DNA from 2 places in the Streptomyces sp. NPDC046925 genome. Region 2 is predicted to be linked to the other one. Evidence: riboswitches for the same ligand, from Rfam matches in the RefSeq annotation. Region 2 holds a riboswitch; the other holds the start of a gene.

What was found. Region 2 has a riboswitch for cyclic di-AMP ahead of ABZ906_RS34475 (C40 family peptidase). Riboswitches for the same ligand answer to the same signal wherever they lie in the genome.
Positions count from the first base shown of each region.
Region 1: linked by a shared signal. The riboswitch ahead of ABZ906_RS00480 (M23 family metallopeptidase) and the one ahead of ABZ906_RS34475 (C40 family peptidase) in region 2 are both predicted to bind cyclic di-AMP.

Region 1 is NZ_JBEYWZ010000001.1:119,509-123,917, reverse strand. It holds gene ABZ906_RS00495 (GNAT family N-acetyltransferase) at 1-333, opposite strand, end outside; gene ABZ906_RS00490 (HPr family phosphocarrier protein) at 543-824, shown strand; gene ABZ906_RS00485 (GntR family transcriptional regulator) at 983-1,693, opposite strand; gene ABZ906_RS00480 (M23 family metallopeptidase) at 1,916-2,719, opposite strand; cyclic di-AMP (ydaO/yuaA leader) riboswitch at 2,732-2,895, opposite strand; gene ABZ906_RS00475 (pitrilysin family protein) at 3,111-4,409, opposite strand, start outside.
Region 2 is NZ_JBEYWZ010000011.1:162,126-166,534, reverse strand. It holds gene ABZ906_RS34480 (ATP-dependent DNA helicase) at 1-1,870, opposite strand, end outside; cyclic di-AMP (ydaO/yuaA leader) riboswitch at 2,115-2,272, shown strand; gene ABZ906_RS34475 (C40 family peptidase) at 2,280-3,482, shown strand; gene ABZ906_RS34470 (hypothetical protein) at 3,549-3,902, opposite strand; gene ABZ906_RS34465 (NlpC/P60 family protein) at 4,222-4,409, shown strand, end outside.

The sequences.
Region 1 (4,409 bases), on a different contig from region 2:
CTCGTCGGCGGGCGCGCTCGCGGACATGCCGCGGGAGTCGATGCGGTCGAAGCGCACGGTCGCGATGAACTCGCCGCCCACGGTGGCCGCGAGACCCACCCGGTCCACTTGGTCGTGATGGGTGAACCGGTGGACGTCCTTGGCGGACAGGCGGGGGTAGGGCGCGAAGAAGCGGTAGTACTTCGACTCGTCCGAGACCTGCTCGTAGAAGCTGACGAGGCGGTCCGCGTCCTCGGCTGTGATCGGCCTGATCCGCGCGGTGCCTCCGTCACGCAGGACGACATCGGCTTCCCAGTGGGAGGGATATGCCTGCCGGTCCGACGGGGTCGTCATGGGGCCAGGGTACGGGTCGCGGGTGCGCGGCGGCCGGGGCAGGCTAGGAGTCGTCGAAGGGCGGGACGCGGGCCCGTGGCACGAGGACGTACGGTCGACGGGGCAGGACCACCGGTCGATGCCGTACGGACCAGCGGCCGGCGGAGCACGCGCAACGGCATGAGACACTGGTCTAGACAACTGTGAGACATCCGGAAGGGCAGCAACACATGGCTGAGCGCCGCGTCAACGTCGGCTGGGCCGAGGGCCTTCACGCCCGACCCGCCTCCATCTTCGTCCGCGCGGCCACCGCCGCCGGCGTCCCCGTGACGATCGCCAAGGCTGACGGCAACCCCGTGAACGCCGCCTCCATGCTCGCCGTGCTCGGCCTGGGCGCGCAGGGCGGCGAGGAGATCGTGCTCGCCTCCGACGCCGAGGGTGCGGACGCCGCTCTCGACCGTCTGGCGAAGCTGGTCGCCGACGGCCTCGAGGAGCTTCCCGAGACCGTCTAGCAAAGACCGGTACTCGTACGGCGAAGGGCCTGCCCGAATTCGGGGCGGGCCCTTCGCCGTTTCCGCGCACCCCATCGAATACCGAGGGCTTTTACCGAATTCGGGCAGCAGAAATAACGCCCCCGCCGAATAGCACTTCTTTGTATACGGCGCCTCTGTTAATGCCGGAGGCCCACCGTGTTTACGGCATGTTGCGAATCCCTCACACGATCACGGCCCACGGTCCGGTGACCTTGCGGAACCGGAGAAAAGCGCGGCCTGTGCGCGGCCGTCGACCGTTCCGCGTGGGCCGCGGCGAGCGACCTGGCCCGTTCCGCGTCCCCGCGGGCGACCGCGTCGACGATCGCGGCGTGCTCCGCCCAGGACTCCGCGGGAGCGGCCGGGCCCTCGACGACGTACATCCAGGCGATCTTGTGGCGGAGCTGGGTGAGCAGCGCCGTGAGGCCGGGGCTGCCGGACGACTGGGCGAGCGTCTCGTGGAACCAGCCGCTCAGCGAGCGCAGATCCTCGCTCTGGCCGCGCCGGGAACGCTCCTGGCCGAGCCTGACGAGGCCGCGCAGGACCTTCAGGTGCGCCTCCGTGCGGCGCTGTGCGGCGCGGGCGGCGCCGAGCGGCTCCAGGAGCACGCGCATCTCCAGGAGGTCGGCGGCCTCCTGCTCGGTGGGCTCGGCGACGCAGGCGCCCGCGTGCCGGCGCGTGACGACGAAGCCCTCGGCCTCCAGGGTGCGCAGGGCCTCGCGCACGGGGACGCGGGAGACTCCGTAGCGGCGCGCGAGCAGTTCCTCGGTGAGCCGGCCGCCCCGTTCGTAGACACCGGAGACGATGTCGTCCCGGATGGCCGTGCACACCGAGTGCGCGGGAATGCGCATGAGCTGACCTCCGCCTTAATCCCCGCGAAACGCGGTCGACCGACGCTTTTTCAGTGACTCTATTGCAGAGCGGCTGCATTTCCGACGGCTGGCCAGAATCCATGGATACTTTTGGCCAAAGGTGATGCGTGACCAAAGGCGGCGGGGAACGGCGAAAGCCCCGGCTCGCGATGAGCCGGGGCTTTCGGTGAATCAGGTGCGCGTCGCGCGAACCGCCGTGGGTCAGACGTTGACGCCGTGCGAGCGGAGGTACGAGACCGGGTCGATGTCCGTGCCGTAGTCCTCGCCGGTGCGGGCCTCGAAGTGCAGGTGCGGGCCGCTGGAGTTGCCGGTGGAGCCCGAGAGGCCTATCTGCTGGCCCGGCGTGACCGCCTGGCCGACGGTGACACCGAGGGACGACATGTGGCCGTACTGGGTGTACGTGCCGTCGTTCATCTTGATGACCACGTTGTTGCCGTAGGCGCCGCCCCAGCCGGCCTCGACGACGGTGCCGGAGCCGACCGCGTGGACCGAGGTACCGGACGCGGCGTGGAAGTCGACGCCGGTGTGGCTGCCGGAGGACCACATGGCGCCGCCGGTCTGGTAGCCCGTGGAGACGTACGAGCCGGAGATCGGGGAGACGTAGGTGTTCAGGCGCTTGCGCTCGGCCTCGCGGGCGGCGCGCTCCTTGGCCTCGCGCTCCTTCTTGGCCTTGGCCTTCGCCTCGGCCTCGGCCTTGCGCTTGGCCTCCTCGGCCTTCTTCTTGGCGGCCTCTTCGGCCTTCTTGGCGGCCGCGGCGGCGTCGGCGGCCTCCTGCTGCGCGGTGGCCTGCGCGTCGATGCTCGCGGCGAGCGAGTCGCCGACGGAGACAGCCTGGGTGAGGCCGGTGTGCTCGAGAGCCACCGCGTCGTCGGCGGCGAGCGCCGGAGCGGCCAGGCCTCCGATGACACCGGTGGTGGTCAGTGCGGCGACGCCCGCCACATTCGCGGTCGTGCGCGTGAGGCGGCTCGGGCGACGGTGCTTCCCGGTGGCACGGGTGAACGCCATGAAGCGGCTGGTCCTTTCCTTCCCTCTCGCCTACCGGGTTAGCTGACGGGTTCGGAGCAGGAAGGTCTCCTACGAGTCCCTCGCCTCACGGCAAGGTTCCCGATTCACCCCAAGGGGACATGTGGGTCCCCGGCTCCCCTGGCTCGCGCCGTACGGGGACTCGGCGATGACTGTCCGGTGCCGCGGGTGCGGCGTACTGCATGACGAACAGCCGGACCAGACGCTAAGCGTGGCGTCTTTCAAACGACAAACGGATCAGAGCTTTTGTAGCGCACGCCACAGGGCAGACACGTAACCTCCATACCAATTCGGACAAATGAGGACCCCGGTGGCCAATTCCAGCCACCGGGGTCCCGATATGTCCTGACTGTCACTCAGGCTGTCACCGTGCTCAGCCGGTGACGACACTCACTTCGCCGATGCCGAGCGCCCTGACGGGCTCCTCGATCTGCGAGGCGTCACCGACGAGCACCGTCACGAGCCGGTCCACGGGGAAGGCGCTCACCACGGCGGCGGTGGCCTCCACGGTGCCGGTCGCGGCCAACTGGCGGTACAGCTGCGCCTGGAAGTCGTCGGGCAGGTGCTGCTCGACCTGGTCGGCGAGGGTGGCCGCCACGGAGGCCGCCATCTCGTACTTGAGCGGGGCCACGCCCACCAGGTTCTGCACGGCGACGTCACGCTCGGCGTCCGTGAGGCCCTCGGCGGCGAGGGTGCGCAGGACCTTCCACAGGTCGTCGAGCGCCGGTCCCGTGGACTCGGTGTCCACGGAGCCGCTGATGGCCAGCATCGCTGCGCCCGTGCCGTCCGGAGCCGAACGCAGGACCTGGGCGAACGACCGTACGCCGTAGGTGTATCCCTTCTCCTCGCGCAGGACGCGGTCCAGGCGCGAGGTGAGGGTGCCGCCGAGGCAGTACGTGCCGAGCACCTGGGCGGGCCAGACGCGGTCGTGCCTGTCCGGTCCCACGCGTCCGATGAGCAGCTGCGTCTGGACGGCGCCGGGGCGGTCGACGATCACGACACGCCCGGTGTCGTCGGCGGTCACCGGCGGCACCGGACGCGGCTGCGCCGTGCCGCCGGTCCAGGAGCCGATGGTGTCGGCGAGGACGGCGTCCAGGTCGGTGCCGGTGAGGTCGCCCACGACGACGGCGGTCGCCGTGGCGGGCCGCACGTGCTTCTCGTAGAAGGCGCGCACCGCGGCCGAGTCGATGGCCGTGACCGTCTCCTCGGTGCCCTGGCGGGGCCGCGACATGCGCGACGTGGCCGGGAACAGCTGCCGGGAGAGCTCCTTGGCGGCGCGGCGCGCCGGGTTGGCGGCCTCGTGCGGGATCTCGTCCAGGCGGTTGCGTACGAGGCGTTCGATCTCGCTGTCCGCGAAGGCGGGGGCGCGCAGGGCGTCGGAGAGCAGGCCGAGCGCCTTCGGGAGGCGGGAGACCGGGACCTCCAGGGAGACCCGGACGCCGGGGTGGTCGGCGTGCGCGTCCATGGTGGCGCCGCAGCGGTCGAGTTCGGCGGCGAAGTCCTCGGCGGAGTGCTTGTCGGTGCCTTCGTTGAAGGCCCTCGCCATGATCGTGGCGACGCCGTCGAGGCCCGCGGGCTCGGCTTCGAGCGGCGCCTCCAGGTGGATCTCCACGGCGACGACCTGCTGGCCGGGGCGGTGGCAGCGCAGCACGGTGAGGCCGTTGTCCAGGGT
Region 2 (4,409 bases):
CCCCTTCCGCGGCCTCGGCGCCCCCTTCGCCCTCGGTCTCCCCTGCGGCTTCGGTCTCCCCTTCGCCGCTCTCACCGGCTTCGCCGTTGTCCTGCTCGAACTCCAGTGCCACGGCGGCGAGTTCCTGGAGGTTCTCGATGCGCGTCTCGTCCTGCGGGTCGGTCGAGGCCTGCAGCTCGGCGAGGTACCCGGTCCGTTCGAGCACGGCCTCCAGGACGACGGCGGGGCCCGCGCCGGACTCGACGATGGTCCGCAGCTCCTCCATCAGCGTGTTGAAACGCTTGACGGCGTTCGCCGAGCGGGCCGCCATTCCGTACGCCTCGTCGACGCGCTTCAGCGCCTGCGGGAAGGAGATCTTCTCGCGCTGCGAGAGCGCGTCGATCATCGCCTCGGCGCGGTCACCGATGCCCCTCTTGGGGACGTTCAGAATGCGCCGCAGCGGGACGGAGTCCTCCGGGTTCGCGAGCACGCGCAGATACGCGAGGACGTCCCGGACCTCCTTGCGCTCGTAGAAGCGGACGCCGCCGACGACCTTGTAGGGCAAGCCGACGCGGATGAAGATCTCTTCGAAGACACGGGACTGCGCGTTCGTCCGGTAGAAGATCGCGACGTCGCCGGCCTTCGCGTCGCCCGCGTCGGTGAGCCGGTCGATCTCGTCGGCGACGAACTGCGCCTCGTCGTGCTCGGTGTCGGCGACATAGCCGATGATGCCCGCACCCGCGCCCGCGTTGGTCCACAGGTTCTTGGGGCGGCGGCTTTCGTTGCGCTCGATGACGGCGTTGGCCGCGGTGAGGATCGTCTGCGTGGAGCGGTAGTTCTGCTCCAGGAGGATCGTCGTCGCGTCCGGGTAGTCCTCCTCGAACTGGAGGATGTTGCGGATCGTGGCGCCGCGGAAGGCGTAGATCGACTGGTCGGCGTCGCCCACGACACACAGCTCGGCGGGGTCGTCCCCCTCGCCCCCGGAGGGGCCGACCAATTCGCGCACCAGGGCGTACTGGGCGTGGTTGGTGTCCTGGTACTCGTCGACCATCACGTGCCGGAAGCGGCGGCGGTAGTGCTCGGCGACGTCCGGGAACGCGCGGAACATGTGGACCGTCGTCATGATCAGGTCGTCGAAGTCGAGGGCGTTCGCCTCGCGCAGCCGCGACTGGTACATCGCGTACGCCTGGGCGAGCGTCTTCTCGAAGCCGTCGGCGGCCTGACCCGCGAAGGTCTCCTCGTCGATCAGCTCGTTCTTCAGGTTGGAGATCTTGGCGCTGAAGGACTTCGGCGGGAACTTCTTCGGGTCGATGTCCAGGTCACGGCAGACCAGCGCCATCAGGCGCTTGGAGTCCGCGGCGTCGTAGATCGAGAAGGAGGACGTGAAGCCGAGCTTCTTCGACTCGCGGCGCAGGATGCGGACGCACGCGCTGTGGAAGGTCGACACCCACATCGCGTTGGCCCGCGGCCCCACGAGCTGCTCGACGCGCTCCTTCATCTCGCCGGCGGCCTTGTTCGTGAAGGTGATCGCCAGGATCTGCCCCGGGTGCACGTGCCGCTCGGCCAGGAGGTGCGCGATGCGGTGCGTGAGGACCCGGGTCTTGCCGGAGCCGGCGCCCGCGACGATGAGCAGCGGGGAGTCCGCGTGCACGACGGCCGCGCGCTGGTTCTCGTTCAGACCGTCGAGGAGGGCCGCCGGGTCGATCACGGGGCGCGGGGCGCCGCCGCGATAGTGCGCGTCGCGGGGTGCGGGCGCGTCGAACTTCCCGTCGAACAGATCATCCGGAATGGACTCCGGAGTGTTGTCCTCGGGCGGTGGCGGGGGCTCTTCCTCCGAAGCCCGCGAGGGCTTGAGGTCCGCCAGGAAGCTGTCATCAAAGAGGCTGCTCATCGCCTCCCGAGTCTAGGCGGCCGCACTGACAACCCGCCCCGGGTTCCGGCCACGTCACTCTCGCCTACGCCCTGCTCGCGGACGATCACTCTCCGCTTCGGCACTTCGTGCCCACGTCAAGAGCTTCGTAAAGTAACGAAAATGTATCGGGCATATCGAACATCAACCTTCACACGGACCACACGAGTTGGCTAGCGTGCTGCCCGGGCTGCTCGTACTCCCACCGGCGAACCCCGCCGGGAACGGGTGGCCTCCGCCGAGTTCGATCTCCTCGGAGCCGGGGACCCACGATGAACTTGGGGTGAATCGGTCCCGTACGCAGTACGGGACTGTAGGGCAACCTTCCGGAACCACCCGCCCGAACCCGACAGCTAACCCGGTAGGCGGTCTACGGAAGGAGTCGCCTCCCTTGGCGTCGCACCGCAAGCCGCGGACCCGCATTGCCGCCCTGCGCGCAACCCCCGCCCTCGGCATCACGACGGCGGCCCTCACCTCCGTGGCCCTGCTGTCACAGAGCGCGCAGGCGGCACCGTCCGCACCGCAGAAGCCCAGCCTCGAAGAGGTCCAGAAGAAGGTCGACGACCTCTACCACCAGGCGGGTGTGGCCACACAGAAGTACAACTCGGCCAAGGAGCGCACCGACAAGCAGCGCAAGAAGGTCGACACCCTGCTCGACGACGTCGCCGAGCGCACCGACAAGCTGAACGAGGCCCGCCAGGAGCTTGGCTCGTTCGCCGCCGCGCAGTACCGCACCGGCGCCGTCTCCGAGACCGCCACGATGATGCTGGCCGACGACCCGCAGGGGTACTTCGACCAGAACCACCTGTCGGACCGGCTGACCGCGCGCCAGAAGAAGGCGGTCGACGACTACCAGACGAAGCAGGCCGCCGCGACGAAGCAGCGCACGAAGGCCGCCAAGAGCCTTCAGACGCTGAGCGACTCACGGGACGACCTCAAGACGAGCAAGCAGGCCGTCCAGGAGAAGCTGGGCAAGGCGCGCACGCTGCTCTCGGAGCTGACGGCCGAGGAGAAGGCGCGGCTCGCGGCGATCGAGAAGAAGAAGGAAGAGGCGGCCAAGCGCAAGGCCGCCGAGCTGGCCCGCAAGCAGGAGGCCGAGGCGGAGGCCAAGCGCAAGGCGGCGGAAGAGGCCGCGGCCAAGGAGCGCGAGAAGAACAAGGAGACCCCCGACTCGGGCTCCGGTTCCGACACCGGCTCCGGCTCCGGCTCCGGCACGGGCTCCGGCGGCACGGATGGCGCCTACGCGACGAAGGCCGCGAAGGTCATCAGCTTCGCGGAGGCGCAGATCGGCAAGCCGTACGTGTGGGGCGCCACCGGCCCCGACTCGTACGACTGCTCCGGGCTCACGCAGGACGCCTGGAAGGCCGCGGGGATCTCCCTGCCGCGTACGACGTGGGACCAGGTGAAGGTCGGCACGACCGTGAAGACGGCCGACGCCAAGCCGGGTGACCTGGTCTTCTTCTACGACGACATCAGCCACGTCGGTATCTACATCGGCGACGGCAAGATGATCCACGCCCCGAAGCCGGGTGCGAACGTCCGCACCGAGTCGATCTACTACATGCCGATCCACAGCGTGGTGCGGCCCGCGTAACCATCGCTTGCCGAAAACGGCCCTCCACGCGCGCGTGGAGGGCCGTTTTACGTCAGTGGGGCGGGATCAGGTCCACATCACCGCGATGAAGATGTTCGCGACGGTCAGCAGCCCGACGGCGCCGAACATCGCCTTGTCCACCTTCTCCTCGTCGCGCTTCACGTAGACCAGCGCGAGGATCACGATCAGCACGGCCATCTTGATGCCGATCTTGACGTTGTTGACCGGGTTGTCGTCCGCCTGGTTGAGACCCACCAGGACGACGCCCGTGACGAGCATCGTCAGGGCGCCGTGCAGCATCGCCGGGTTGAAGCGGGCCGTGCCCTGGCCCATCTGCTTCATCTGGGTGAGGAAGCCACCCAGGAGCGAGGCGATGCCGATGATGTGCAGGCCGACGAAGAGATGGGTGAGAACGTCCATGGCTCCGGAGCCTAGCCGGGTCATATCACCACTCCGCAGCCAGGTCGGCCGCAAGTGCCGCATCGGTCACACACCTGCGCGAAGGGCGCCCGGCCCGGCAGATCGTGCAGTCACATGCGGTCACCGGCGGCGCACTTCCGTCAGTTGCGGACAATCCGTCACCAAGTCGTGACCGCCAGGTTTAGCGTCCTTCGTCAGGTGACCGGCTCCCCACCGCCGTCCGGACCAGGGGCGGCAGTCGGCCACCACCGCCGAGAATCCGGCGGCGGTCCGCTCCCCCTGTGCGGGCTGCCGCCGGAACCTTAAGGAGCCCCCCTTCGTGGCAGCGCACCGCAAGCCCAGACAGCGCTCGCTCAGTGGCCATACGGCCCGCACCGCCGCCACCATCGCCCTTGCCGGGGCGGCCACGGCCACCGTCTTCGACGGCACGGGACACGCGGATCCACGGCTCAGCCCGTCCGAGGTGAAGTCCAAGGTCGACGCGCTCTACCGCGAGGCGGAGATCGC